Indioceanicola profundi: one gene and its partner. The protein of the gene in region 2 interacts with the protein of the main gene of each other region in a pairwise test. Links are inferred from orthologs where the notes say so. Each region holds a gene or a part of one and is shown on either strand. Other genes may lie near its edges. The genes, in order: secD and pheT.

Evidence for each region.
Region 1: the proteins of pheT (region 2) and secD interact in binary tests that used the Escherichia coli proteins (3 or more experiments, as listed by UniProt). The link is inferred for Indioceanicola profundi from one-to-one orthologs.

What each region holds. Positions count from the first base shown.
Region 1 is NZ_CP030126.1:1,248,826-1,262,964, forward strand. Bases 3,120-5,946 are described here. They hold secD (protein translocase subunit SecD), read left to right. Parts: upstream 3,120-3,662; coding sequence 3,663-5,231; downstream 5,232-5,946. Other genes in these bases: yajC (preprotein translocase subunit YajC), read left to right, coding at 3,260-3,619; DOL89_RS05945 (Mth938-like domain-containing protein), read left to right, coding at 5,302-5,670; DOL89_RS05950 (hypothetical protein), read left to right, coding at 5,687-5,944. In the rest of the region: DOL89_RS05920 (peptidoglycan DD-metalloendopeptidase family protein), read left to right, coding at 1-956; DOL89_RS05925 (hypothetical protein), read right to left, coding at 1,009-1,626; DOL89_RS05930 (ATP-binding protein), read right to left, coding at 2,262-3,107; hydroxysqualene dehydroxylase HpnE, read right to left, coding at 5,953-7,224; presqualene diphosphate synthase HpnD, read right to left, coding at 7,234-8,970; DOL89_RS05965 (superoxide dismutase), read right to left, coding at 9,132-9,758; DOL89_RS05970 (phytoene/squalene synthase family protein), read left to right, coding at 10,004-10,849; DOL89_RS05975 (SDR family oxidoreductase), read left to right, coding at 10,917-11,723; DOL89_RS05980 (pentapeptide repeat-containing protein), read left to right, coding at 11,850-13,154; DOL89_RS05985 (hypothetical protein), read right to left, coding at 13,158-13,421; DOL89_RS05990 (FAD-binding oxidoreductase), read right to left, coding at 13,520-14,139. UniProt on the Escherichia coli protein: Part of the Sec protein translocase complex. Interacts with the SecYEG preprotein conducting channel. SecDF uses the proton motive force (PMF) to complete protein translocation after the ATP-dependent function of SecA.
Region 2 is NZ_CP030126.1:258,862-273,261, reverse strand. Bases 10,691-13,778 are described here. They hold pheT (phenylalanine--tRNA ligase subunit beta), read right to left. Parts: upstream 13,388-13,778; coding sequence 10,994-13,387; downstream 10,691-10,993. Other genes in these bases: pheS (phenylalanine--tRNA ligase subunit alpha), read right to left, coding at 13,440-13,778; DOL89_RS01270 (methyl-accepting chemotaxis protein), read right to left, coding at 10,691-10,812. Outside these bases: DOL89_RS01310 (metallophosphoesterase family protein), read left to right, coding at 1-777; DOL89_RS01305 (RNA polymerase factor sigma-32), read left to right, coding at 946-1,833; DOL89_RS01300 (adenylate/guanylate cyclase domain-containing protein), read right to left, coding at 1,940-3,943; DOL89_RS01295 (M48 family metalloprotease), read right to left, coding at 3,991-5,526; DOL89_RS01290 (spore coat protein U domain-containing protein), read left to right, coding at 5,878-6,336; rpsU (30S ribosomal protein S21), read right to left, coding at 7,026-7,229; def (peptide deformylase), read left to right, coding at 7,514-8,074; DOL89_RS01275 (COQ9 family protein), read left to right, coding at 8,205-9,092; more of DOL89_RS01270, read right to left, coding at 9,124-10,690; more of pheS, read right to left, coding at 13,779-14,400.

The DNA of each region.
Region 1 (14,139 bases), 990 kb from region 2 along the record:
TGTCCCGGCGGTTCGAGCTGGACATGAACGAACTGGTCCGGATGAACGGGATTTCTCCGCCCTACATGATCCGGACGGGGCAGGTGCTTCGGCTTCCCGGCGGTCGCAGCGGCGATAGTCGTACCCTGGTGGCGGAGGCTCCGCAGGCCGCGCCGCGCGCTGTGGTCCAGTCCGCACCAGTGCAGAGCGCCCCCATTCAAAGCGCGCCAGTGCAAACCGCCCCGGTCCAGTCCGCGCCGGCCGCAACGCCGCCCACCGTGTCGCGTCCGGCATCGCGTGGGGTGGAAACGGCAGAGATTCCGCCGATGGCCGGGTCCAACGAACCCTCTCCACCCGCGGCGCAACCCCGTCCTACGCCGGAACCGCAAACAGCACCCCGGCAAACTCCTTCGCAACCGGTCCCGACCGCACCGACTACCCGGACGGTGGGTCCGAAGCCGGAACCCGAGCCGACTCCACCGCCAGCGCCGGCGGAGCAGCAGGCTGCAGTCGTTCCCGTCCCAGCGCCGCCGCCCGTCAGGTCCGCGGCACCGGAACAGGTGACGCCGCCGAAGCCGGCACCGCGCCAGGGCAAGCGCTTCCTCTGGCCGGTACAGGGACCGATACTCTCGGACTTCGGACCGAAGCCGGGCGGCCTGTACAATGATGGGATCAACATCGGCGCCGAGCAGGGCGCGCCGGTCCAGGCAGCGGAGAATGGGGTCGTGGTCTATGCCGGGAACGAGCTGAAGGGCTACGGCAACCTGATCCTGGTGCGGCACGCCGATGGCTGGCTGACTGCTTATGCGCATCTGGACAGGATGGAAGTGGATCGGGGGCAGGAGATCCGCCGGGGGCAGCGGATCGGCACCGTTGGCCGGACAGGCAATGTGCGCAGCCCGCAGCTCCATTTCGGCATCCGCCGTAACGAGAAAGCGATGGATCCCAAGGACCATCTGGAGCTGCCGGCCTCCTGATCGAGCCATAGGCGTCCGGGGCGGGAAGTGCCGCCCCGGACGCCTCGCCGGGTCAGCTCTTCAGCTTCGCCTTGCTGACCGCCATGACGATCTGCCCGGCAATCGCTGTGTTGCGTGCCCGCAGGCTGTCGGCCACAGCCTTGGCATCCGTCGCCACTGCCGATGCCGCTGCCCGGTCCACCGCCTGGAGCGGCCCAGCCACGCTGATGGCCATCAGTATGGTTTCAACTGAACGATTGGCATCGGCGCTCGCGGTCCGGCGGGCCAAACCAGCGGCGGCTTTGGCCACATGCATGGCCGCCGGTTGCGCATGGGTCGAAACCTCGGCAACCGTGGCGAGGGCTGCTTTCATCAGGTGCAGGCCCGCAGTCGCATCGCTGCGCCCGATTTCCGCGGCGGCACGGCTGGCGGCTTCGGCCATATGGCCGACGGCTCTCGGATTGCGCGTCTTCTGTGCGGCCACAGACTCCAGCGCGATCTGCCAACCATCGGCCTGATCTGCGATACGGGCGGCAGCGGCCTTGGCAATGGCCTCACCGGTCCGGGTGGTATCGCCTGCGCGCGCGGCGAGGACGATCTGATTGCGGTCTGCGGTGTTCATCCCGGCCGCGGCGGGCAGGGTGGTCGCAGCGCTCAGGAAAAGTGCAAGTACAAGGCTACGGGTCAGCATGTGGCGGTCTCATGATCTGGAACGCCGGCGTAGGGCTTCTAGCGGCCAGCAATCGCGCAGGACTACGTCCTGCCGGCGGATCGCGCCGGCGTCGATGTCTGTGATGTTGGAAATTTCCCGCGGGCTGGAGCGTGCCGGCCCGCCGGGATGGTCACGCCCTGCGTGACTGACCAGCCGGAGGCCCGGTTGTCCGGATTCCGCCACTTCCCTTTACGGCCGGTCTGGCCGTTCCGACCGGCGCGTGGAACCAATGGGGGTGTGGAGAAGGCCGATCCGCATCGGCTGTCGTTATCGCCGTGTCCGTGACCTGGATGGGATCAGGGCGTTTACGCGTCGGCCCGGCACGCTCGACCGCGACCTTGTTGTCGGGCAGAACCAGAGGATCGGTCCAGGAGCAGTCAGCTCCGGCTTGGAACGGCCCTACCGAATGCTGGACATCCTGTCCGCCGTGCTCCGACAGCACCGGGGCGTGCGCGCCCGGCATGGACAGGCCGATCCATAGCAGAACCGCCGCTAGAAACATCAGTAGCGGTGTTTCCCGGTCCAACCGGCCGTAGGTCGGGCGATGGCGATCACGAGTGCGCACACCCTTATCCTATAGAAGGCGTGTCCGCTTGGGAATGTGCTGCCTGATGCTAAAGCGCCTTCCCCAGCCGGCCGGCCAGATCCTGGACATACTGCCACGCCACGCGGCCGGACCGGTTGCCGCGTGTCACCGACCACTCCACTGCTTCCGCACGCAACTGCTCTGCCGGTATATCCAGCCCGAACGCGGCGGCATAGCCTTCCAGCATGGCGAAGAAGGTGTCCTGATCGCAGGCGTGGAAACCCAGCCATATGCCGAACCGGTCTGACAGGCTGACCTTTTCCTCCACCGCTTCGGAGGGGTTGATCGCGGTGGACCGCTCATTCTCAATCATGTCGCGGGGCATCAGGTGCCGCCGGTTCGACGTAGCGTAGAACACCACATTTGCAGGCCGACCTTCGATACCGCCGTCGAGCACGGCCTTGAGGGACTTGTAGTGGCTGTCGTCCGTGCTGAAGGAGAGGTCGTCGCAGAAAAGGATGAACCGGCGTGGGGAATCACGAAGGAAGGCCAGGAGGGTGGGCAGCGTCGGGATATCCTCCCGATGGATCTCCACCAGCGCCAGCGCGCCGGGCCGTTCCGCGTTGAGATGGGCGTGGACGGCCTTGACGATCGAACTCTTCCCCATGCCGCGCGCCCCCCAGAGCAGGGCGTTGTTGGCCGGCAGCCCGTCCGCGAAACGGCGGGTGTTCTCGAGCAGGATCGACTTCTGCCGGTCGATGCCCTGCAAGAGGTCCAGGGCCACATGGCTGACCTCCGGGACCGCACGCAGCCGGCCCGGCATCTCCCAAAGGAACGCATCGGCGGCGGAAAGATCGGGTGCGGCCGCGGGGGGAGGAGCGAGACGGTCCAGCGCAGCGGCGATGCGGGTCAGGACTGGAAGCAGGTCGGTCATTGCGTGCAGGGCTCTGGCGGAACGGTTCACGACCCTAGCACAGGCTGAGGCCTACTCAAGGCATCCGGCGGCGCGGGCCGGTTTCCATTGCAACGGCGGTGTGGGCTTGTATAGTCCCGCCGTCCGCGCGCGACCTCTTACAGGAGTCTTTGATGTTCATTTCCACGGCCTATGCCCAGGATGCGGCTGCCGGCGATCCGACCGGCGGATTGATCAGCCTGTTGCCGCTGGTCCTGATCTTCGTTGTCTTCTACTTCCTGCTGATCCGTCCGCAGCAGAAGAAGATGAAGGAGCACAAGGCGATGCTCGAGGCGCTGCGCCGCGGCGACCGCGTCGTGACCGGCGGCGGAATTGTCGGCACCGTGACCAAGGTTGGCCCCGAGGAAGAGGTACAGGTCGAGATCGCGGATGGCGTGCGCGTCCGCGTGGTCCGCGGCACCATCCAGGGCGTGCTTGCCAAGACCGAGCCGGCCAAGGCCAGCGACGCTCCGGACGTCGCGGTTAAGAAGTAATCCTCCCCAGCCGTTCCGCCGATAAGAAGCGCAGCCCCGCACCATGGTCTATTTCTCCAAATGGAAGGTCGTCCTCGTCCTGGCCGTCTGTATCCTCGGTCTGGTCTATGCGGCGCCCAACCTGCTGAACCGCGCCGATGTCGAGCGGTGGTCCGCAGAACTGCCGGGCTGGCTCCCGACGCGGACGGTCAATCTGGGGCTTGACCTCCAGGGCGGGTCGCACCTGCTTCTGGAGGTTCAGACCGACGTGGTCATTCAGGAGCGTATGAACGCGCTGCTGGATTCCGCCCGTGATGCGCTTCGCGAGGGACGGATCGGCTACACGGACCTGGAAGCCTCCGGCCCGCGCCTCAGCTTCAGCCTCCGCAATCCGGAGGATGAGGCCCGTGCCCGCGAGATCGCCGCCGGGCTCGAGCCCAACGATGCCCGTGTCCAGGTCGATGGCAGCAGGGTCATCCTCGAATTGACGGAGCAGGCCATCCAGGCCCGCGAAAGCGCGGCGGTGGAGCAGTCCATCGAAATCGTCCGCCGCCGCATCGATGAGACCGGTACCCGCGAGCCCAGCATCCAGCGCCAGGGCAATGACCGTATCCTGGTCCAGCTTCCCGGCATCGACGATCCGGAGCGGGTGAAGAACCTGCTGGGTCAGACAGCGAAGATGACCTTCCGTCTGGTGGATGACAGCGTCAGCGTCACCGATGCGCAGGCCGGCCGCATTCCCCCGGGCTCCGAACTTTTGCCCTCGCGGGACGGCGGGTTCGAGGTGGTGCGCAAGCGGGTCATGGTCAGCGGCGACACGCTGGTGGACAGCCAGCCCAGCTTCCAGGATGGGCAGCCGGTGGTGAGCTTCCGCTTTGACAGCCTGGGCGCCAAGCGCTTCGGGGAAGCGACGCTGCAGAATACCGGCCGCCGCTTCGCCATCGTGCTCGACAATGAGGTGATCAGCGCACCGCGGATCAATGAGCCGATCCTGGGCGGCAGCGGCATCATCTCCGGCAGTTTCACGGTGGAGTCCGCCAACGATCTCGCCCTACTCCTGCGCGCCGGCGCGCTGCCGGCCCCGCTCACGGTCCTGGAGGAACGGACTGTGGGACCGGGCCTGGGTGCGGACAGCATCGCCGCCGGCCAGACTGCTGCCATCGTCGGTCTGGTGCTGGTCATCATCTTCATGGCCCTGACCTACGGCCTGTTCGGGCTCTTCGCGGATCTGGCCCTGGTCTTCAACATCGCGCTGATCTTCGCCGCATTGTCGATCCTCCAGGCGACGCTGACTCTGCCCGGCATCGCGGGCATCGTGCTGACCATCGGCATGGCGGTGGACGCGAACGTTCTGATCTTCGAGCGCATCCGGGAGGAGATCCGGAACGGCCGCACGCCCATCGCTGCCATCGATGCCGGCTACAGCCGCGCCCTGACCACCATTATCGACAGCAATCTGACGACACTCATCGCCGCCCTGCTGTTGTTCATGTTCGGATCGGGACCGGTGAAGGGGTTTGCCGTGACGCTGTCCATCGGCATCCTGGCTTCCATGTTCACCGCCATCATGGTGACCCGCCTGATGGTCGTCGCCTGGTTGCGGCAGAAGAAGCCGAAGGTGGTTCCGATCTGAGCGGGCGCTGGCGGGCCGGACATCCGCCCCGCCAGCAGAACCCCGTAGGACGAGGAGCAAGCCCTTGGACGTGACCCCTATCATTCCCGCCGACCGGCAGGTCATCGACACCTATGCGCCCGGCCGGTTCCGGATCAGCAACGTGGTCCATGAGGGCTCCGTGATCGTGATGCCGGATCGCACCCTGTCCTGGTCCGTCGAGAACTTTGGGCAGTTCACCGTCGAAAGCCTGGAGCCGGTTCTGACAGCCGAGCCAAAGGTGGAGATCCTGCTGATCGGCACCGGCGAGCGGATGCAACTCCTGCACAGCAGCCTGCGTCGGCAGTTGAAGGAGGCCGGGATCGTCGCCGACGTGATGGACACCCGCGCCGCCTGCCGCACCTACAACGTTCTGCTGTCCGAGGCACGGCGGGTTGCGGCGGTGCTGATCCCGATCTAGGCGAAGGAGCTAGGCCATGGACATTTTCAGTCCTGAACTGGTTCTTCCTGGATTGATCGTCCTGGCCGGGCTCTGGTCCATCCTGTATGCGAACAGGGAGGCCAAAGCCGGCGAACGCCGAATGGAGGAGGGCGATGACCGCTATTTCGAGGAACAGCGGTTCTATCGGGCGTACCGGTCCAGCCGCGATCCGAAATGGATACGCAGGAAGGGCGCGGTCGTCGTCATTCTGGGGCTGGCCGTGGCGGTGCTCCACATTTTGAAGCCGACGTAATCGGGACGTCAGCTACTCAGGCAAAGCGCCGCGGCATGATGCCCGGACTGTATGGCGCCCTCAATCGTCGCGGGCAGGCCGGTGTCCGTCCAGTCTCCGGCCAGCAGCAGGTTGCCCCTTGGTGCGTTCGCCGCGGGCCGCAGCCTTTCCTGATCTGGCGTGGCAGCAAAGGTCGCACGCTTTTCCTTGATTATGCGGTGAGGCGGGCAGGGGCCAGCGATGCCGAGTGCCGATGCGACATCGCGCCAGATCAGTTCCGCCAGCTCCTCTGCCGGACGATCCATAAGGCGGTCGGCAGCGCTGACCGTGACCGAGACGACATCGCCACGGCTGAACAGCCATTCCGCCGTGCCGCCGACCAGCCCGACCAATGGCGCGCCATCGGGCAGGGTCGCTGGGGTGCCGAGCCGGAAATGGGCGTTGAGAATTCCGCAATGCCGCAGCGGCACCGGCAGGTCCGGAAGCAGCTCGGCGGCCCGTTGCGCCGGGATCGCCAACACCACGCGATCCGCTGGCCCCAGATCCAACATGCCCGTGGACAGCTGGAGGCCGTTTGGTTTTCCGGCTGCATCCCGACTGATGCCAAGAAGCCGGACACTCGTTGCAACCTCCGCCCTGCGGGCTGTCAGGAAGTTCAGTGCGGGAACCACCAGCGCGTCGGAGAGTCCATCGCGGGCCACGAAGGGCCGGCAGGCATCCGCTCCACGCAGCAGGGTGCGGCGGAACACCTCCCAGAGCAGGCGGGCGGAGGCCTCTTCGGGCGGGGTGTTGAGGATGGACACCGCCAGCGGGCTCCAGAGCCGGCGATAAAGCAGGCTCTCTTTGCCAAGCCGCTCCGCCACAGTCGCATTTGCAGATGCCGTTGCCAACCGCAGGAGACCGGCATAGGCGGTCAAGGGAACGCCGGGAACGCGCCGTGCCGGGTTCAGCAGCCAGAAAGGAAGCCGTCCTGGGCCAGGCGAGACGCACCAGCGCGTTCCATCAGTCAGGTCGATGAACGGCAACCGCGCCTGCGGGCCACCCACCAGACGGTCGCGGGCACCGATCCGGTCCAGATACCGGAACAGCTCGGGATTGCCGCCGAGCATCAGGTGATTGCCATTGTCTATGGTGCGGCCCAGAACCGGATCGTCATAGCTCCGGCAGCGTCCACCGGCCTGCCCCGCCGACTCGTACAAGCGAACCGGCAGGCCCGCTTCAGCGAGTGCGGTGGCGCAGGCGAGGCCGGCAAGACCGGCACCGACGACATGGACCCTCGGGCCCGGTGCAGGCTGGGACAAAGAGCGGCCTCACCCCTTGGGCGGGTAGCCGAGGGCGCAGCGGAGCGCCACGCCGACCTTGGCAGTGCGGGACAGCTTGGGCCGCAGGTCCAGGTCCACCCATCCGCGCGCAACCAGCGCCGACAGAACACGCCGATACAGCAGCATCATCGCCACGGCGGGCCACAGGGCGCGGTGGTCGGAGGCGGGCAGTGCTTCCCGTGCCGCCTGATAACGCTGCTCCGCCAGGGCTGCGACATGGGCACAGACCTGGGGCAGATTCGGGTGTTCGATCACCTGCTCCGGATCGCTACGGGCCACGTCCAGCGGTATGTCCGCGGCAATCAGCGCCTCTTCCGGCAGATAGAGGCGTCCGAGCTTCGCATCCTCCTTGAGGTCACGGAGGATATTGGTGAGTTGCAGCGCCTCGCCGAGGGCTATGGCGAAAGCATCCGCCCGTCCATCCGTCCGGCCCAGGACGCGGACGGTCAGTATGCCAACGGCACCGGCGACGCGGCGGCAATAGAGAGTCAGGGTCGCGCAGTCCGGCGCCCGGATGGGGCCATCCACATCCATGGACATGCCGTCGATCAGCGCCTCGAACTCTGCCCGCGGAAGATCATACCGCTCCAGGGCCGATGCGAGCTCGCCGATCAGTGCATCATCGCCGCCCCGGGGCGGGATGCCCTGATGCAGCCGGTCCAGCGTGCGGCGCCACTCATCGAGCGCGCTGCGCTTCATGTCCACCGCCCCAGGCTCATCCGCGATGTCGTCTACGGCCCGGCAGAAGCCGTAGATCGCGAACATGGCGCGCCGCTTGGATTGAGGCAGCAGACGCAGGGGCCAGTAGAACGTGCTGCCGCTGGTCCCGCTGGTACGGGAACGGCTTCGCCGCGGCCGGCTCGCCATGCCGTGGCCGACGCCCTTCAGCACGGACCATATCCGCCCGAACCCGCCGACCTCCACCCGTTCCCGAAGCGGATCGCGCCGCCGCAATTCACGGGACAGGGCTTTCGCAAGATGCAGGATCACCGCTGCCTCCATCCGCAGGCCGGGATCGCGGATCTGTCCAGGCAGGGTCGCGGCCCTAGCCAGCAGCGCATCCACATGGTCCAGCGTGCGGTCGATGACTGCCCGGACCGGAGGTGTCGCGAAAGGCTCCACCAACTGTTCCGGATTGCCGCCGGCATCGCCGAACCAGGCAGTGGGAAGATAGCAGCGCCCCAACTCGATCCAGTCGGAGCGGCAGTCCTGGACGTGGTTCAGGACCTGTAGGGCGGTGCACAAAGCGTCTGCCGCCGGCGCCGCAGCCGTGGCCTCCCCATGGAGATCCAGCAGATAGCGGCCAACCGGGTCGGCGGAATACCGGCAATAGAGCAGCAGGTCGCTCCAACTCCGGCAGCGGCTGCCCTGGGCATCCCGACGGAACGCCTGAAGCATCTGCCGTGCGTGCAGGGTAGAGATCGACGTTGCGGTCAGGCTGGCCTTCAGCTGGAGGGCGGGAGCGAGCCATGGCTGGGAGCCTATGCCGCTGACCAGGGCCCGTTCGAGCGCATCGAGTTGGGCGACTTTCATCTCCGGCTCCAGCTGCGGATCGTCGGCGATGTCGTCAGCCAAGCGGACGAAGGCGTAGAACGCCATGATGTGGGGGCGCAGCCGCTTCGGCACCAAACGCGAAGCGACGGGGAAATTCTCTTGACCAGCCGTCTTGCGGGCGCTCGGCTCCGACGGGTGGGAAGACAGTGGAGCGGTGCGGTAATCGGCCATTTGGGCCCTCGGCCACGGGCTTGGAGTGGTATTTTGCCAGATCGGTCAGTGACTATGAAGCTCGATCCGGCCACAACCAGGGCCGTTCTCCGGAAATATCGGGGTGGTCTATGCGAAAGGCGGGGCTGAATGGCCCCGCCTGCGCACTCGTCTGAATTAGCTCAGATGAGCTGACCGTTCTTGATGGCCTGAAGGCGCTCGTTCACGGCATTCCAGTTCACGGTGTTCCACCAGGCGGCCAGGTAGTCCGGGCGGCGGTTCTGGTACTTCAGGTAATAGGCGTGCTCCCACACGTCATTGCCCATCAGAACGGCCTTGCCATCGGACAGCGGGGTGTCCTGGTTCGGCTTCGCCACAAGCTCCAGCTTGCCGGACTGGTCGGCGGTCACGAAGACCCAGCCGGAACCGAACTGCTTCGTACCGGCCTCGTTGAACTTCGTCTTGAAGGTCTCGAAGTCGCCGAAGGCGCTGGTGATCGCCTCGGCCACCGCGCCGGTCGGAGCGCCGCCGCCGTTCGGACCCATGATGGTCCAGAACATGGCATGGTTGGCATGTCCGCCGCCGTTATTCCGCACAGCCGTCCGGATGCTCTCCGGCAACTCGCCCAGCTTCCGCATCAGCTCGGTGATGGACAGGCCGTGGAGCTGGCTGTGCTCGGACAGGGCGTTGTTCAGGTTGTTGATGTACGCCTGGTGGTGCTTGCCATGATGGGTGCTCATGGTCTGCGCATCGATGTGCGGCTCCAGCGCACTGGTGTCGTAGGGCAGTTCGGGCAGGGTGAAGGCCATTGTTGGCTCCTGTGGTTTCGTCTCTTCCCTCAGGCATCTCGCCCTGAGCGGGCCCGCCTGTGACGTGGCAGAGATACGACCCGCGTCCCCAGGGGTCAAGGCAGGGCAGGCATATCGGGGGAAATCCGTTAAAGCCTACCCTGAATGCGGCGGGTCGCCATATAAGCGGGAACAGCAGCCCTCCGCCGCGGGTTTCGCGGCGCGTGCCCTTCCTGTCTCCGGTAAACCCGGGCGTAACGGACATCATGAGCGACCCAGAGCTTTCCTACTGCGCACGGGAAGTCCGGCGCTTCGATAACGACCGGTTCCTGACGGCTCTCTTTGCGCCCGTGGACCGGCGCGAGGATCTGTTCGCGCTCTATGCCCTGAACCTGGAAGTGGCGAAGACACGGGAGGTGGTCAGCGAACCGACGCTCGGGCTGATCCGGCTGCAGTGGTGGCGGGATACGATGGACAAGGTCTTTGCCGGTACGCCCCCGAAGCACGAGGTGGCGGAGCCGCTGGCCCGTGCCGTCGCGCGGCATAGCCTGGATCGGGCCCTGTTCGATCGGCTGATCGATGCGCGGGAGGCGGATCTGGAGGATGAGCCGCCGGCGACGCTGGACTGCATGGCCAATTATGCCGAAGTCACCGCCGCGCCCCTGACCCAGCTTGCACTCCAGATTCTGGACGTGCGGGCCGAGGCTGCGATGCAGGCCGGGCGGCATGTGGGCATCGCCTGGGCGCTGACCGGGTTGCTGCGCGCCGTGCCGTTCCATGCGCAGGCGCATCGTACGCATCTGCCGATGGATTTGCTGCGCCGGCACGGTGTCAATCAGCAGAAGCTGTATGACCTGAAGCCGGAGCCGGGCGTACGTGAAGTGGTGCGCGCTGTGGCCGACAGGGCGAGGGTGCAGCTGGAAGAGGCGAGGCGGTTGCGCCGGGAGGTGCCGAAGCAGGCCACGCCGGCGCTGCTTCCAGCTGCCCTGGCGGACCTCTACCTCGGTGCGCTTTCCAGGTCCGACCACGACCCGCTGGCCCCGCGGGTGCAGATGGTTCACCCGTTCCGGCAGTTGAAGCTGGCCTGGGCGGGGATGACGGGCCGCTGGTAGCGGCCAGAGCTCCGCAATCCTCTGCTTCCATCCCGGTTGGAGCCGGGAACCAGCAGGGGCGGAACCAATGCACAGCATCGACATATCAGGTCAGGTCGCCATAGTGACCGGCGCCAGTTCCGGCATCGGGCAGGCCTGCGCCGTGGAACTGGCGCGGGCCGGGGCGCGGGTCGCCGTGAACCACCGCAACTCCGCGGAGGAGGCGGGGGAGACTCTTGAAATGATCCGGGACTGCGGCGGCGAGGGCACCGCCGTGCAGGGCGATGTCTCGGTCGAGGCGGACGTCGAGCGCATGTTCGCCAACGTGGTGGAACAGTACGGCACAGTGGACATCCTGGTCGCGAATGCAGGCATCCAGCAGGACGCATCGCTGACCGAAATGACGCTCGGCCAGTGGGAGAAGGTGATTGCGGTCAATCTGACCGGCCAGTTCCTCTGCGCGCGCGCCGCCATCCGTGAGTTCCTGCGCCGCGGCCCCCGGCCGGAGATTTCCCGATCGGTGGGGAAGATCATCTGCATGAGCTCGGTCCATCAGGTGATCCCTTGGGCAGGGCGGGTGAACTATGCCGCGTCCAAGGGCGGGATCGAGCTGATGATGCAGTCCATCGCTCAGGAATATGCGGAGAAGGGCGTGCGGGTGAATGCGGTCGCTCCTGGCGCGATCCGGACTGCAATCAATACCGAGGCCTGGAAGAATGAGGCGGCGCGGGATCGGCTCTTGAAACTGATCCCGCAAGGCCGCATCGGCGAGCCAGAGGATGTGGGACGGGCTGTGGCTTGGCTCGCATCCGACCTGTCGGATTACGTCAACGGAACCACCCTGTTCGTCGATGGCGGAATGACGCTCTATCCAGGTTTCAGGGGCAATGGATGAGCGGACGGAAGGTCCTGACAGCACGGTGCGGCATGTGTCGGGGCCTATCCATTCGGGTTGCACCGAATGTTCATGATCCTGCATGATCCTGGACGGCAGGCCAATCCCGACCCTGGATTCCCGGACATGAGCACTCCAGACCGGCCGCTCTATCGCATCACGCAGGAGCAGTTGGACCAGATCGTGAAGCGACACGAGATGTTCCGCAACGCCCGCATGGGCGGGGCGCGGGCGGTGCTGTCCTTCTTCGACCTGTCGGGGCTGGACCTGTCGGGCCGTGACCTTGCACATGCTGATTTCAGCGGCAGCGTGCTCCGCGGGGTCAATCTGGCCGGAGCGGTTCTGGACTGCGCCACGCTTTTCGCCTGCGATCTGCGGCAGACCAACCTGCAGAGCGCGTCCATGGTGAAGTCCGACCTGCGCGGGGCATGCCTGCGCGGGGCCGATCTGACCGGGGCCAATCTGGTGAATGCCGATCTGCGCGACGGCTCCATGGCCGCGAAGGAGCGGGACGGCAGCCTCAAGGTCCTTACGGTGGAAACCAACCCCTCCGACATGGAAGGGGCGAAGCTGTCCAACGCCAACCTGTCTCAGGCCAAGCTCTCCGGTGCCGTCGCCATGCATACCGACTTCACCGATGCGGTGATGCGCGGGACCAAGCTGGTGCGTGCCAATCTGCGCAACGCCACCCTGAACGGCGCCATCCTGGAAGGGGCGGACCTCTCCGGCGCGGATGTGCGCGGCGCGTCCCTGAAGGGAGCCGTGCTGACCGGGGCCACCATGACCCTGACGGAGACGGCAGGGGCGGACATGACCGGCACCCTGACCGACAAGCCCGCCGGCAAGCCGCTCACATCCCTGCCGCGCCCGTTCGAGGAGATGGTGCGGGAGCATGCGCTTTGGGTCGGCACGGCAGGCCAGCAGGGGGCGGCGCTGGATCTGTCCGGCATGGATGTGCGCGAGGCTGGGGCCTTGTCACACGCCTGCCTGACCCGCCTGGTCGCCCGTGGGGCGGTGTTCTACGGCGTCGATTTGTCTGGAGCCCAGATGCAGGTCGGGCAGCTTCAGGATGCCGATCTGCGCGGAGCGAATCTGGCCGGGGCGGATCTCCGCGGCGCCAACCTGAAGGGGGCGAAGCTCAACAACGCCAACCTTCGCGGGGCGAACCTGGACTATCTGCCCATCAGCGATACCCGCCAGATGTGCAGCGATCTCTCCGGCGCGCATCTGCGTTACGCCGACCTGTCGGGGGCCAAGCTGCGCCGCGCCAATCTGGCGGAATCCGACCTGTCCTTTGCCGATCTGAACGGGGCGGAGCTGAAGCAGGCCGACCTGTCCCGTGCGGTTCTCGCCGGGGCCAAGGTGAAGCGCGACCAGCTCGCCTCCGCCCTGCTGGAGGGGGCGAGCGGCCTGCCGCGCGGCGTTCTCTAGGGCCTACTTGTCCTTGTCTTCCCAGACCGGCGACTGGGCGTGGCCGGCGCCGCCGCGGAAGGCATGATCGGTCCGCTTGCCCGTGTCCTTCTCCTCCGGATGGTTCACCTGCGGATGGTCCGGGCCGGCGTCGGCATTGGGCGCCACCTCATGAGGCTTCCGGTTGCTGTCCTGGCCGGCGATGCGGGCGCGGAACTGCTTTTCCGCGATATCATCAATCGGCATGTCGCCAAGGCCGGGCGGATGATTGCGCTGATCGCTGCCCATGGCTTCTGTCCTTCCTATTCCGGGGCGGCCGCGCTTGCACGTAGCCGCATGACGGAGAAAACAGCAGCAGCGAGGGGGCGTTACGGCAGGTGCCGGACTTATCTCCTCTCCGGCAGCACCTTGCCCGGATTCAGCAGCCCCTGCGGGTCCAGCGCCTGCTTCAGGCGGTGCATCAGCTCCAGCTCCACCGGGGTTTTGACCACCACCATCTCATCCCGCTTGCGGGTGCCGATGCCGTGTTCGGCGCTGATGGAGCCGCCGAGGTCGATCACGGCGGCGTGGACGATGCCGGTGATCTCCTTGGACCGGGCCAGATAGTCGGGGCCGTCCATATCCTCCGGCCGGGCGACGTTGTAGTGCAGGTTCCCGTCGCCGAGATGGCCGAAAGGATAGGGGCGGATGCCGGGCATCAAGGCTTCCAGCTCCCGCCCGGCGCGCGCGATCATGTCGGGCACGCGGGCGACGGGAACGGAGATGTCGTGGTGGACGGCGCCGCCCACCTTGCGCCCGATCTCCGGCAGCCCTTCGCGCAGGCGCCAGAGCTGCCGGCGCTTGTCCTCCGTCTCGGCGAAGGTGGCGTCGGGGACGAGCCCGTCCTCCATGGCCCCGGCCAGGGCCTCTTCCGCCGCGTCGCGCAGGGCGGGGCCGGGCAGGCCGCCGGTCAGCTCCATCAGCACATACCAGGGGGCGGGCTCCGACAGCGGGTCCAGGCTTTCCC
Region 2 (14,400 bases):
CCTCGCCGCATCTGGGCGGTCGCCTCCATCCATGGCGAGGTGAACCGGCTGGCCGCGCTCCATGACGATATCGGCGGACGCTTCCTTCCGGGCGACCGGCTGGTCTATCTCGGCAACATGATCGGCCGCGGCCCGTCCGTGGCCGAAACCATTGACGAGCTTCTGGCCTTCCGCCGCGCCATCCTGGCCATGCGGGGCGTGATCGACACCGACATCGTCTATCTGCGCGGCGGGCAGGAGGAGATGTGGCAGAAGCTGCTGCAACTCCAGTTCGCACCCAACCCGATGCAGGTGCTGCAATGGATGCTTGGCCAGGGCGTGGAATCCACGCTGATGGCCTATGGGGGCGATGTGCAGTTCGGGCTGGCCTGCGCCCGCGACGGGGCCGTCAGCCTGACCCGCTGGACCAACCAGCTCCGCGCCGCCCAGCGCGCAGCGCCAGGACACGACGCCTTCTATACCAGCCTGCGCCGCGCAGCCTTCACCGGCGCAGGGGAACCGGCCTCCGGCCTGCTGTTCGTCAATGCCGGCGTTGATACAAGCCGGCCTCTGGGGCACCAGGGCGATAGCTTCTGGTGGGGCGGCATGGGCTTCAACCGCATCACGGAGCCGTTCGGGGAGTTCGTCCGCATCGTCCGCGGCTACGACCCTGCCCATGGCGGCCCCGTAGTGACGCCGCACGCGGTCACTCTGGACGGCGGCTGCGGCTTCGGCGGCAAGCTGATCTGCGGCTGCCTGGCGCCGACCGGCGACATCCTGGAACTTGCGGAAGTCTGAGGGGCGGCTCCGCCTCCCCTTCCCGTCCGGTCCATCCGCTTCGCCTTATCTGCGCATTGGAATTTTTCCAAACCCAGTGATCCGTTCCAGAACCCCCTTCGTATCAGTCGTGAAGAGGGGCGGATGAACGGCTGCATGGCCCACCGCCTGCCGAACAGGGGATGGGACATGGCGCACATCGACGATCCGGAAACCCAGAAGGCCAACCTCACCTTCATCAGAGCATCGATGAAGGAGCCTCTGCTGTCCCGGGACCACGAGTTCGAGCTGGCCAAACGCTGGCGCGACGGGGGAGATGAGGATGCGCTGCATGAGCTGGTGCGCAGCTATACCCGTCTGGTCGTCGCCACCGCGTCCCGCTTCCGCAATTACGGCCTGCCCATGGGCGACCTGGTGCAGGAGGGCAATGTGGGCCTGATGCAGGCGGCCGCCCGCTTCGAACCGCACCGGGAAATCCGTTTCTCCACCTATGCCGCCTGGTGGATACGCTCCGCCATGCAGGACTACATCCTGCGCAACTGGTCCATCGTGCGCACCGGCACCACCGCCGCGCAGAAGAGCCTGTTCTTCAATCTCCGTCGCCTTCGAGCCAAGATCGAGGAGAGCCCCTCGGCCACGAACCTGTCCACGGACGGGCGGCGGAAGATCGCCGAAGAGCTGAATGTGGATGAGAGCGAAGTGCTGAGCATGGAAATGCGCCTCGCCGCCGCCGACCAGTCGCTGAACACCCCCGTGGCGGAAGGCGGCGACGACCAGTGGCAGGATTTCATCGCCGACAACCGTCCCTCCCCCGAGGATGTGGTGATCGGCGCCCGCGACAGCCGCATGCGCTCCAAATGGCTTGCCGAGGCGCTCGGCGAACTGTCCCCGCGCGAGCGCACCATCATCGCCGAACGTCGCCTGCGCGACGACGGCGCGACATTGGAAGAGCTGGGCAAGGTGCTGGGCGTCAGTAAGGAGCGGGTGCGCCAGTTGGAGCAGCGCGCCCTGATGAAGCTCCGCGCCTCCATGATGCGACATGTCGGGCTGTCGTCCGACCTGCTGCTGGAGGCGTGAGGCCGGGCCGTCTCCCGAAAGTCATGCTCGGCGGCGGCCTCCGGTCATCGGCGGCAGCGTCGAACGTGACCGGAGCGCGGTCGGCATCGAGTAGGCGGCTTCGACCTCAGCCTTGCGCCATGGCCGGCGCATCCGCGGCGGCCCCTTCGGTCAGCAGCCGGTGGACCCCGACGGCGCCCGCGCGTCCGCGCAGTTGGAATCGGCCGAGCGCGCGGGTGGAACCAGCCTCCGCGCCGGCGGCCTGCACCGTATCCTCGCTGGTCAATGCGACACAGCAATCATCCCCGATCATCTCACTGCCCAGCACTTCCAGCCGGGCGGCCGTGTTCACCGTGTCTCCGACGATGGTGTAGTTGATTCGGCTGGCAGCGCCGATATTGCCCACCACGACGGGGCCGGAATGGATGCCCATGCGCAGGCACAGCTTCGGCCTGCCCGCGGCGTCCGCCTCGTCCGCCGCGGCACGGATCAGCCGGTCGATGGCGCGGGCGGCACGCAGGGCGCGGGCAGCATGATCGGCCTGATGCTCCGGCGCGCCCCAGAACGCCATCACCGCATCGCCGATGAACTTGTCCACCGTCCCGCCCTCCGCCTCGATGCAGCCGGCGATCAGGGTGAAATGGGCGTTCAGCCAGTCCGCCGTCTGCTGCGGCGACAGGGTTTCCGCCAAAGCGGAGAAGCCCTTGATGTCGGTGAACATCACGGTGACGTCCCGCTCCTCCGATATGACGCCCAGCGGGTTGGCCCCGCGGTCGATCAGGCGCAGCACCAGGGCCTTGGGCACATAGGTCTCGAACCAGCGCAGACCGCCCACCATGGTGTTGAAGGCATGCGCCGCATCCGACATTTCACGGAACCGGCTGTCCGGGAGAACCGGGACGGCATGGAAATCCAGCCCGCGCACCGCGGCGGCGGCGGCGGCCAGACGCTTGATCTGCCGCCCGATCCGCTTGCCGAGCCAGAGCGCCAACACCACGGATACCACAAGGATGAGAAGGCCGCCGCCGGCCAGCTTCATCAGGCGCTGATACTCGACCAGCACGTCGTCCTTCGGCAGGACGATGGACAGGGTCCAGGGATGCTCCCCGTAATCCGGAAGCGGCCGCAGAAGATAGATGTACTCAATCCCGTCCAGCTTGGATTCGCGGGTCGTCAGGTTGAGCAACGGCCGATCCGGATGGACACGCAGGTCGAGATGTATGCCGCGCGGCTTCTTCGCATATCCGGTCGCCTGCCCGTTCGGATCGGCCTGCTGCCAGATCGCCGCCAGGACCGGATCGCCCAGCTCCTCCAGCGAGGGCAGCGGCGGGCGTTCCTGCCGGTCGATATCCTCGAAGTCGAAGCGTCGATCCCGCAGGATCGGGTGGGCCAGCACATAGCTGTCGTTGAACAGGATTGCCGCCTCCAGCCCCGATTCCGTCTTTACGCGCGCCAGGAAGCGGGACAGGTCGGTAAAGCTGACGCCGGTGAGCAGCATGCCGAGAAAGCGCCCGTCCCGGCGCACCGGCATCTGGACGGTCAGGATGCTGGTGCCCAGCTCCTCCGACCAGATCGGGTCGATCCAGACCGCTCCGCCGATGGACCGGCCGAGTTGGAGCGTCTCCCGCGCCCAGAACACATTCTGCTCGGTCCGGGTCTCCACCTCCGTGCCGCCCTGCCGGCTGGCCGTGACGAAATTGCCGTCGGCGCTCAGGAAGCCCACCCCGGTGATCTGCGGAGCCGCGGCCAACGCCGTGCGGAGATGCCGGCCGAGCTGTCCCTGATCCTCCAGATCGACGTGCCCCTTGGCGATAACGTCGGCAAGGAATTCCACCTGCGCCTTGGCGGGGTCGAGCTGGGCGCGGACCCGCGTTTCCAGCCCATCCATCAGAAGCTGCGCTTTGTCCACCAGCAGCGTGGCGGTGTTCCAACTGGTCGTGGCCATCCCCAGCAGCAGCACACTGGCGACCGCTACCAGCATCAGCCCGCCGAAGCCCAGAGTCAGCACCGCCGCGATCGGCAGGCGGATGAGCTTGCGCTTTATCCGGCACGCCTGATCCGGGGCGGGGCTGAGGGGCGGAGGCTCCGGCTCGGCGGCAGCCGGCCGGGCAAGGCGGTTCCTGGCGGTCATGGTGCGGACGGTACGCCGCGCCGCGCCATGCCGCAACGGAGATCAATTCAGCCTTCGGTGACGATTTTAATCAACTGACCGGGTTGAAGCTGCTGGCCCGGCGGGATGTTGTTCAGCACCCGGAACCTCTCCTCCGCATATTCGCTGAACGGCATGCGGCGGATATAGTCCTCTGCCGTCTCGCCGGAGCGGACGGAAACCGTGCGCAGCCGGTAGGGCCTGAACTGCGACCGTTCCGACTGGCTCAGTGTCCGGAAGCTGTTCACCACCTGCTGGAAATCGCGGTCAAGGCTTGCCGTGGCCTGCGGGGCCGAGGCGAAGAGGAAACGGTAGAAGGTGGAATTGTCCCACTGGATGGCAACCAACCGCACATCCACCGCACCCTGGTTGGTATTGGCCCGCGTCAGCCCCGTAGCGGCGGGCCTGCCGTTGACGCTCAGGGACTGCACGCCGTTGAGCTGCGCCTGGCCAGCCCACTCCCCGGTCAGGAACTGGACCGGATCGCGCGTGCTCTGCGACCGCGCCACGTCGAAGATGATCTGTGCCTGTTGCTGCGGCCCGATGGCCGTCACCTGCTGGGTTCCGTTCAGCAGCCTGAAGCCCTCCGGCACTTCGAAACGGAAGCCCAGAGTGGGATGCACGAACATCCTGTCGCGCACGAAGCCGTGCTCCGGATTGTCGCCGTAAAGCAGGCCGTCGATCCGGCGCAGATACTCTTCCGAATTCACGATCCAGTCCTGGCCGGGATTCTGCGCCACGGCAGCGGACGCGCGCTCCACCCGTTCACCGGTGGGCGGGTGGGTCTGCAGATAGTTGAAGCTGTCAGCGGCCCCCGGCTGACCGGCCAGCAACGCCTCCAACTGTGCATGCCGGCCCATCGTGTCGAGGAATCGCGCCATCTCCATCGGGTCGTAGCCGGCGTTGGCCATATAGCGGATGCCGAGCTGGTCGGCTTCCAGCTCCTGCCCCCGCCCCCACCCGGCCAGCGCGTACTGCGCCCCTTGGGCGGCAAGCTGGCCCAGCTCGGCCCCGCCGAGGACGGACGCCAGGACAGCGCCGACCTGGGCCACGGTGCCACGGCTGTAGCGCTCGGCCGTGTGGCGCCCGGTTATATGCCCGATCTCATGGCCGATGACGCCGGCCAGTTGCGCCTCGCTGTTGGCCAGGGCCATCAGCCCGCGGGTGATGTAGACATAGCCGCCCGGCAGGGCGAAGGCATTGACCACATCCGAGTCCAGAACCGTGAAGGTGTATTTGACGTCCGACCGTTCGGTGTTGGCCGCCAGCCTTTGTCCCAGACGGTCCACATAGGCGCGGATCTCGGGGTCCTGGACCTCTCCGCCGAACTCCTCGAGGATCTGCGGGTGCTGCTCCGCCCCGACGGCGGCCTCCTGCGCCACGGGCATGAGGCCGGTGAACTGCCGTTCACCGGTGGCCGGGTTTACGGCGCAGCCGCCCAGCAGCAGCCCGGCCGCGGCCAGCGCTCCCAGGACACGCAGCCTCAAGGCGGTCCAGTGGCGCCCGGCGCCGACATCATGCGCTTCTATCTGTCCGGCAAGCTCCCGCGCGGCCGCAGCCGTCATCTCCCCATCCTTCTTTCTTCCCATTCTACCAGTTACGAGAAAACAGCCGCCCCCTAGCCGGGTTCCCGGATCGTCGGCGGCAACCAACCGGGCGTACGCGCGGGAACCCGGCACCCGTTGCGGTTCGCAATGCTTCCTGCAAACACCCCTATACGGCTTCGACAATATGCAATTGCATTCTGCCATACCCGCCAGCGGGAGTGGGAAAAGATGACCTGAATATCATCGCAAACTCCATATATTACAGCCGCTTACACGACCATCGCCCTATGCTGGGCACCTGGCCCGTTGGTTGCATTCTGGTTTGGCATGCAGGCGAGAACGCCTCGACCGAACCGATGGAGCCTTGAGATGATCCGCACCGTTGCCGCCGCCCTGATCGCCACCGCCGCCCTGACCGTCGCCGGCTCCGCCGCGGCCGCGACCAGCGGCACGATCAAGCTGAACGGCAAGGTGGACCTGGCCTGCTCGGTGTCGGTGCAGGATCTGAACCAGCAGCTGAACCTGGCCGGCGGCGACAGCAACAAGGCGGTTGGCAAGGTCACCGAGACCTGCAACTCCGGCAACGGCTACCGCATCAGCATCTCCTCCCAGAACGGCGGCAAGCTGCGCGGCGAGCGCGGCACCGAGATCGGCTACCAGGTGAACTACGACAACCAGGGCGGCACGCTGGGCAGCGCCATGAATGTCGACCGCGCCGGCGCCCGCTTCGGCCAGCAGTACGATCTCAAGGTCTCCGTCCAGGGCTCCGACCAGTACATCGCCGGCGCCTACGAGGACACCCTCACCGTCACCATCGCCGCTAAGTAAGGCGCGCCGACAGGCAGAGCATCGGTTCGTGAGGACGAAGGGCCGGCACCGGAAACGGGCGCCGGCCCTGATGCGTTTACAGGAGCGGAACCGCAGAAATCCACCGTGCCCCCGGCAGCCCTTCGGCCACACGATGGAACCGGCATGCCTTGAAAGATCAGCTTTATAGGGAAGTCTACATTGCCGTGACTCTGCCAGCGGCCCGGCCGCGTAGCCGCAGATCATCGCAAGGGGGCTGGCGCCCCGCCGACTTCCGGCAAGTTCGTCATTTTCGCAATTCGACTTGTTACCGGCCTCGCACGTCGACCCTGTCCAGGTTTGCGTTCGCAAATCCCGATTCTCGACAAAGCAGAAGGGGAAGACCGAGCTGACGTCAGCCGCGAACGATTGGCAGAAGGCTTGCTCCCGTGCGGGCATGCCATCTCACTTTGCGTCGCAGAAGTGAACTTCAGGGCCGTCCACGGGCGGCAGCTTGCCAGCGTGTCTGGATGCGAGCTGAATGGATGGATGCTCGGCCTGTGGGGCGCGGCCAACCCGGTTTCCGATAGGCTGGATCGTCCAGACGGGGCTGCCGACGAAGCGCGCTGCAAAGACCAAAAGCCGCCCGGCGGCGTCGCGGGGCGGCTATCGATCCTTTGCAACCGGCCAGCCCGTAACTTCGGGCTGGTTCACCGGACTGCCGGCAGGGCTTAGTAGCCCTCGCGCTCCAGGCGCTTGCGCAGCAGCTTGCGGGCGCGGCGAATCGCCTCCGCCTTTTCACGGGCGCGCTTCTCCGAGGGCTTCTCGTAGTTGCGGCGCAGCTTCATCTCACGGAAGATGCCCTCGCGCTGCATCTTCTTCTTCAGCGCGCGGAGGGCCTGATCGACGTTGTTGTCACGAACCAGAACTTGCACGGGTCGTCACCACTCCGATGGTTGCAAAGGTTGGACGGCGTTATGCCGACGCAGGGTTAACAACGAATAAAGGGCAGACGCCACCATGAGGTCGCGCTGCTGCCCGATCCAGTTGCCGGGTGGTATAACAGCAAGGGCGGCGGTTGTGAAGCGCCATGGGTGCGGAATCTTCAAGGATGTCCTGCAATGGGGCCATGCGCCGCCCGGCAAGACGTGAAATGATGAGGAAATACAAGCGGTCCGGGATGCCGGACCTGGGCTGAAAGCAGGGACACAAGGGAACGATGACCATCCTGAAGATCGCGCGAATGGGCCATCCGGTGCTGCGACGGCCGGCCCAACCGGTGGAATCCCCCATTCCGGCCGTGGTGCGGCAGCTTGCCCAGGATATGGTGGAAACCATGCTGGACGCGCCGGGCATCGGGCTGGCGGCCCCGCAGGTGCATATCGGCTGGCGCGTCGTCGCCTTCCGCGTTCCCGCGGACCGCAGCACCGGCCAGCCTGGCGATCCGGTGACGGAACCGCGGGTGCTGGTGAACCCGGAGCTGGAGCCCGTCGGGGACGAAATGGTGATGGGATGGGAAGGGTGCCTGTCCATTCCCGGCCTGCGCGGACTGGTGCCGCGTTATGCCCGGCTCCGGTATCGCGGCTATGGGCTGGACGGGCAGCCGGTGGAGGGGGAAGCCTCCGGCACGTTGGCTCGTGTGCTGCAGCATGAGGTCGACCATCTCGACGGCATCCTCTATCTGGACCGGATGCCGGACCTGACCAAGCTGACCTTCACCGAGGAAATGAAGTACTTCGCGGCGGATCTGGCCGGCAGCGTCCCCCCGCCGCCCCGCTGACCGGGGGAGCGCCGCGACAACCGGACAGGCCCTGCGGGAGCACTGGCCGTTCCCGCTTGGCGTTCCATCTGTTAAGGCATGTGGATGCGCCGCCCGTCGGCGCCGGACCGAAGCCAGACGAGAGCGAGCGATGGCGAGAAAAACCCCGACCGATCCCGTGCCCGGCGCGCCCACGACAGCTGGGCAGATGGCGCACAGCTCTTCGCCGGCCGAGGCCGATCCGGTGCGCCCAATTGGCGGGCAGAGCCCGATCGATCCCCTGACCACCGCCGAAGCGGTGGAAAAGCTGGGCGGCACCGAGTCGGCGGCCACGGCGGGTACAGGTGCGCCGCGCGGCGGCTACGCCCATACCGACGGCGACGCCATGGATGAGCTGACGGCCCGCCGCGACGCCATTCTGCTGGCAATGCTGCCCGACGTGGCGTTCGATGGCTGGACACGGGCCGCCATGCTGCGCGGGGCGGAGATGGCGGGCATGGAGCGGGAAGCGGCGCTGGCCAGCTTTCCCGGCGGCCCGGCGGAGGTGGTGGACCATTTCTCCAATTGGGCGGACCGGGAAATGCTGTCCCGGCTGGACCCGCAGGACCTGGCCGCCATGAAGGTGCGGGACCGTATCACGCTGGCCGTACGAACGCGGCTGGAGGTGCTGGCCCCCTACAAGGAGGCGGTGCGCCGGACCATTGCCCTGCTCGCCCTGCCGCAGAATGCCGGGATCGGCCCGCGCATATTGTACCGCACGGTGGATGCCATGTGGTTCGCCGCCGGCGACACCTCCACCGACTACAACTTCTATACCAAGCGCATGCTGCTGGCCGGGGTCCAGACCTCCACCCTGCTGTACTGGCTGGAGGACCGGTCGGTCGGCAATGCCGACAGCTGGGCCTTTCTGGACCGCCGCATCGCGGACGTCATGCGGGTCGGCAAGAATATTGCTCAGTTCCAGGGGCTGGGTGGCCTGCTGAACCACCTGCCCAACCCCTTCCGCTTCTCCCGCCATCTGCGGCGGACGATGCGGTAAAGGGGGGAGAGCTGGAACGGGGCGGCGGGCCTTACCCTGCCCGGACGCGGGCGACGAAGCCCTCCACCTCGCGGCGAAGCACGTCGGCCTCCCCGACCAGCTCATTGGCGGCGGCGAGCACGTCGCCGGCCATGGTGCCAGTCTCACCGGCGGCGCGGGTCACCTCGCCGATGGTGGCGCTGACTTCGTTTGTGCCGGCGGCAGCCTGGGCGACGCTGCCGGCGATCTCGCTGGTAGCAGCCCCCTGCTGCTCCACCGCGGCGGCGATGCTGGTGACGATATCGCTGATCCGGCCGATGGTGCCGCCCACACCCTGGATGGCGCCCGCCGCATTGCCGGCCGCCGCCTGCATCTCGGCGATCTGGCTGCCGATCTCCTCCGTCGCCTTGGCGGTCTGGGTCGCCAGGTTCTTGACCTCCGACGCCACCACGGCGAAGCCCTTCCCGGCCTCTCCCGCCCGCGCTGCCTCGATGGTGGCGTTCAGCGCCAGCAGGTTGGTCTGGCTGGCGATGCCGTTGATCAGCTTCACGACCTCGCCGATCCTGCTAGCGGCCTCCACCAGCCCGGTCACGGTGGCGTTCGACCGGTCCGCTTCCGCCACCGCCTCGTGCGCGATGCGGGAGCTTTCGGAAACGCGCCGGGCGATCTCCTGGATGGAGGCGGACAGCTCTTCCGCCGCGGACGCCACCGTGTTGACGTTCTGGGCGGCCTGTTCGGCACTGCTGGCCACCGCATTGGATTGACGGCTGGTCTGCTCCGCCACGCCGGTCAGCCCCTCCGCCGTCTGGCGCATGCGGCGGGCTGCACCGGCAACGGACCGGACCACCTCATCCATGGTGGCCTCGAACTCCCCGGCCAGGGCGGCCATGGCGGCGCGCTTCTCCGCCTCCGCCTTCTCCTCCAGCGCCGTCTGCTCGTGGCGGAGCGTCTCGGCCTCCCGCATGTTGCGCTGGAAAATGGCGACGGCACGGGCGGTATCGCCGATTTCATCCCGCCGCTCGCCGCCATCGATGCGGACGGACAGGTCGCCGCCGGCCAGCCGGCTCATGGTGGAGACGACGCGCGCCAGCGGGCGCGACACGCCCACCATGGTCAGCCACAGCGCCAGCGCCATGAACAGAACGGTGCCCGTGGCCCCGACGGCGAGCGTCACCCACCATGCCCGCTCGTTCCGCTCCATGGCTGCTTCTTCGCCGGCCGCCACCGCCTTGTCGACATCGCCGGTGATGATTACCAACCGGTCCAGCAGGTCGGTCAGCTTGATGTCGAACTCATCCACCAGGATGCGCGCACCCCGCTCCGTCTCTCCGGCCAGCAGCGCCTGACGGGCCTTCTCCGCCAGCTCCATCATCTGCCGGAAATCCTGCCGGGCCAGATCCAGGTCGGTCTTGCGGCCGGGGAACAGCCGCTCCACCCCGTCCAGATGGGCCAGCAGTTCATCTCTCTTCAGATCGATTTCATCCGCCATGCTTTCAATGATGAAGCTATCCGGCTCCGCCACCATCATGTAGGCGACGCGCCCGATATGGGCGGCGGTCTCATTGGCCAGCAGGACGTTTTTCACCGCCACCGTGTCGCGCCGCAACAGCCCTTGATAAACCTCCCCGACGCCGCGCATCTGAGACAGGGCATAGAGAGAGGTTCCAACCGTCAGCGCTCCCATGAGGATAAGCGGGACCAGCAGCTTTAGAACGATCGGTAGGTTCTGAAATGCCTTCACCAGCGCCTCCCTGGTCACGACCCGTCGGTCTGTGCAGATGGTACATTATTATACTTTAGTTTGGAGGGTATTGTTGATGATCCTTCCCTTCTTCGCAAGCGGGCCGGAAAAGGAAAACGCCGCGCAACCAAGGCGCGGCGTTTTCTTTGGAAGTAATTACTTCAGGTAGTCTGCTCGGTTCTTATCCGCGCAGGGTGGCACCTGTCGCTTTCGCCACGGCAGCTACGATCTTCCCTGCCACCGCCTCGATCTCCGCATCTGTCAGCGTCTTGTCCACCGGCTGGAGCGTGACCGAGATGGCGACCGACTTCTTGCCCGGCTCCACGCCCGCACCCTGATAGACATCGAACACGATGACGCCGGTGATCAACTGCTTGTCCGCCCCGCGGGCCGCCTTGACCAGCTTGTCGGCCTCCACCTGCTCATCCACCAGGAAGGCGAAGTCGCGGTCCAGCGGCTGGAAGGGGGAGAGGGCGAGCAGCGGCTTGGCTGTGCCGCCCTTCTTCTTCGGCGTCGGCACCGCGTCCAGCATCACCTCGAACGCCGCCATGGGGCCGCTGGCATCCATCGCCTCCAGCACCGCCGGATGCAGCTCGCCGAAGCGGGCCAGCACCGTGGGGCCGAGGCGCAGCACGCCGGAACGGCCGGGATGGTACCAGTCCGGCGCATCGCGGGTGACCTGCAGGTTCGCCGTGGGGGCTCCCGCCGCTTCCAGCGCCGCGATGGCGTCGGCCTTGACGTCGAAGGCGTCCACCGCGCGCTCCCCCTTGGCCCAGTTGCGCGGCACGGCCATGCCGGCGCGCAGGCCGGCGGCTACGGCATCCTGCCCTTTGTCGGTGGCATCGCGGAAAGCGGCCCCGACCTCGAACAGGCCGACATCCGGGAAGCCTTTGGCGGCGTTGCGACCGGCGGCCTGGATCAGGTTGGCCAGGATGCTGGGCCGCATCACCGCCATGTCGGCGCTGATCGGGTTCAGCAGCTTCAGGTCCGGCCCCACCTGCCCGAACAGCCCCGCTGTCTCCGCCGGGACGAAGGACCAGGTCACGCATTCCAGCAGGCCGCGGCCGGCCAGGGCGCGCTTCACCAAGCCGGTGCGGCGCTGCCCCGGATCGATGGCCGGGCGGGTGGTGGTCAGGTCGCGCGGCAGCGGGGTGGCCGGGATGGCGGCGAAGCCGTGGACCCGCAGCACCTCCTCCACCAGATCGGCCTCCCCATGCACGTCGGCGCGCCAGGACGGCACGGCGCAGGCCAGCCGGCCGTCATCGGTGCGGGAAACGCCGAAGCCGAGGGCGGTGAGGATGCGCACCTGCTCCGCTTCCGGCACGTCGACGCCGCCCAGATGGGCGACGCGGGCGGGGCGGAGATGCAATGTGCGCTGCCATGCGGGCTCGGCTCCGGCCACCACCGTTTCCGATGGTTCGCCGCCGCAGAGGTCCAGGATCATGCGCGTGGCCTGCTCCACCGCCGGCAGCACGCTGGCCGGGTCTACCCCACGCTCGAAGCGGTAGCGGGCGTCGGAGTTGATGGAAAGCTTGCGGCCGGCCTCGGCGATGCGCACCGGGTCGAACAATGCCGCCTCAAGCACCACGTCGGTGGTGCTCTCGGTCACGCCTGTGCTCTCCCCGCCCATGACGCCGCCCAGAGAGATGAGGCCGCTGCCGTCATAGATGCCGACCAGCCCGGCGGGCAGGGTGTAATCCTTCTCGTTCAGGGCCAGGAAGCTGTCGCCCTCGGCAGAGTCGCGCAGGACGATGCCGCCCTTCAGCTTGGCCGCGTCGAAGACGTGCAGCGGTCGGGCCTGGTCCTGGCTGAACCAGTTGGTGATGTCCACCAGGGCGGAGATCGGGCGCAGACCCACGGCGATCAGCTTGTCCTGCAGCCACTTAGGGCTGGGGCCGTTCTTCACGCCGCGGATGAGCCGCGCGGCGAATTGGGGGCAGCCCTCCGTCTCCAGCCGCACCTCGACCGGGGCGGGGAAGCGACCGGGAACGGCGCTGCCATCCAGCGGCTTCAGCGTGCCGAGACCGGCGGCGGCCAGATCGCGGGCGATGCCGCGCACACCGGCGCAGTCGGCGCGGTCAGGGGTCAGCGCGATCTCGATCACCGGGTCGGCGATGCCGCGATATTCGGCGAAGCTGCCGCCCACCGGCGCATCCTCCGGCAGTTCGATGATGCCGGTATGCTCGTCCGACAGCTTCAGCTCCCGCTCAGAGCACATCATGCCCCGGCTCTCCACCCCGCGGATGGTGCCGATCTGGAGCACGTCGCCGCTTTCCGGAATCTTCGTGCCCGGGCTGGCGAAGACCACCTTGATGCCTTCCCTGGCGTTGGGCGCGCCACAGACCACCTGCACCGGCTCGCCCGCCCCGGTATCCACCATGCAGAGGCGGAGCTTGTCGGCATTGGGGTGCTTCTCGGCGCTCACCACCCGGGCGATGCGGAAGGCCGCCAGCTCGGCCGAGCGGTCCTCCACCCCCTCCACCTCGAGCCCGAGGTCGGTGAGCTTCTCCACGATCAGGTCCAGCGGCGCCTCGGTTTCGAGGTGCATCTTCAGCCAGGACAGGGTGAACTTCATGGGGAGATGATCCGTCAGCTAATCTTGAAGGCGTGTTCTGCGGCGCAGCCCGTCACCGGGTCAGCCCCTGGGCCAGGCTCGGCTGGTCCAGCGGGACGAAGCCGTAATGCTTCAGCCAGCGCAGGTCGGCCTCGAAGAAGGTGCGCAGGTCGGGGATGCCGTATTTCAGCATGGCGATGCGCTCGATCCCCATGCCGAAGGCGAAGCCCTGGTAGCGGCTGCTGTCGATGCCGCAATTCTCCAGCACGGCCGGATGGACCATGCCGGAACCCATGATCTCCAGCCAGTCGCCATAGGGCCCGAGCTTCAGCTCGCCCCCGCTGCGCTTGCAGCCGATATCCACCTCCGCCGACGGCTCGGTGAAGGGGAAGAAGCTGGGGCGGAAGCGGATCGGCAGATCGTCGATCTGGAAGAAGGCGCGGGCGAACTCCAGGATGCAGCCCTTGAGATGGCCCATATGGATGTCCTCTCCGATGACCAGCGCCTCCACCTGGTGGAACATGGGCGTGTGGGTCTGGTCGTAGTCGGAGCGGTAGGTGCGGCCGGGCGCTATGATGCGGATCGGCGGCTTCTGCTTCAGCATGGTGCGGATCTGCACCGGGCTGGTGTGGGTGCGCAGGACCCGCGCCTGCCCCTCGGGCGAGTTGGGCAGGTAGAAGGTGTCGTGCATCTGCCGCGCCGGATGGTTCTCCGGGATGTTCAGCGCGGTGAAATTGTTCCAGTCGCTCTCGATGTCCGGCCCTTCCGCCACGGTGAAGCCCATGTCGGCGAAGATGGCGACCAGCTCGTCGATGGTCTGGGTGATGGGGTGGATGCGCCCCTCCGCCTCCGGCCGGGTCGGCAGGGTGACATCGATCCGCTCCGCCTCCAGCCTTTTCGCCAGCTCCTGCTTCTTCAGCACGTCGCGGCGGGATTCCAGCGCTTGGCCGACCTCCTCCTTCAGTGCGTTGAGGAGTTGCCCGCGCTCCTTCCGCTCCTCCGGCGAGAGGTTGCGCATGTCGCCCATCAGGGCG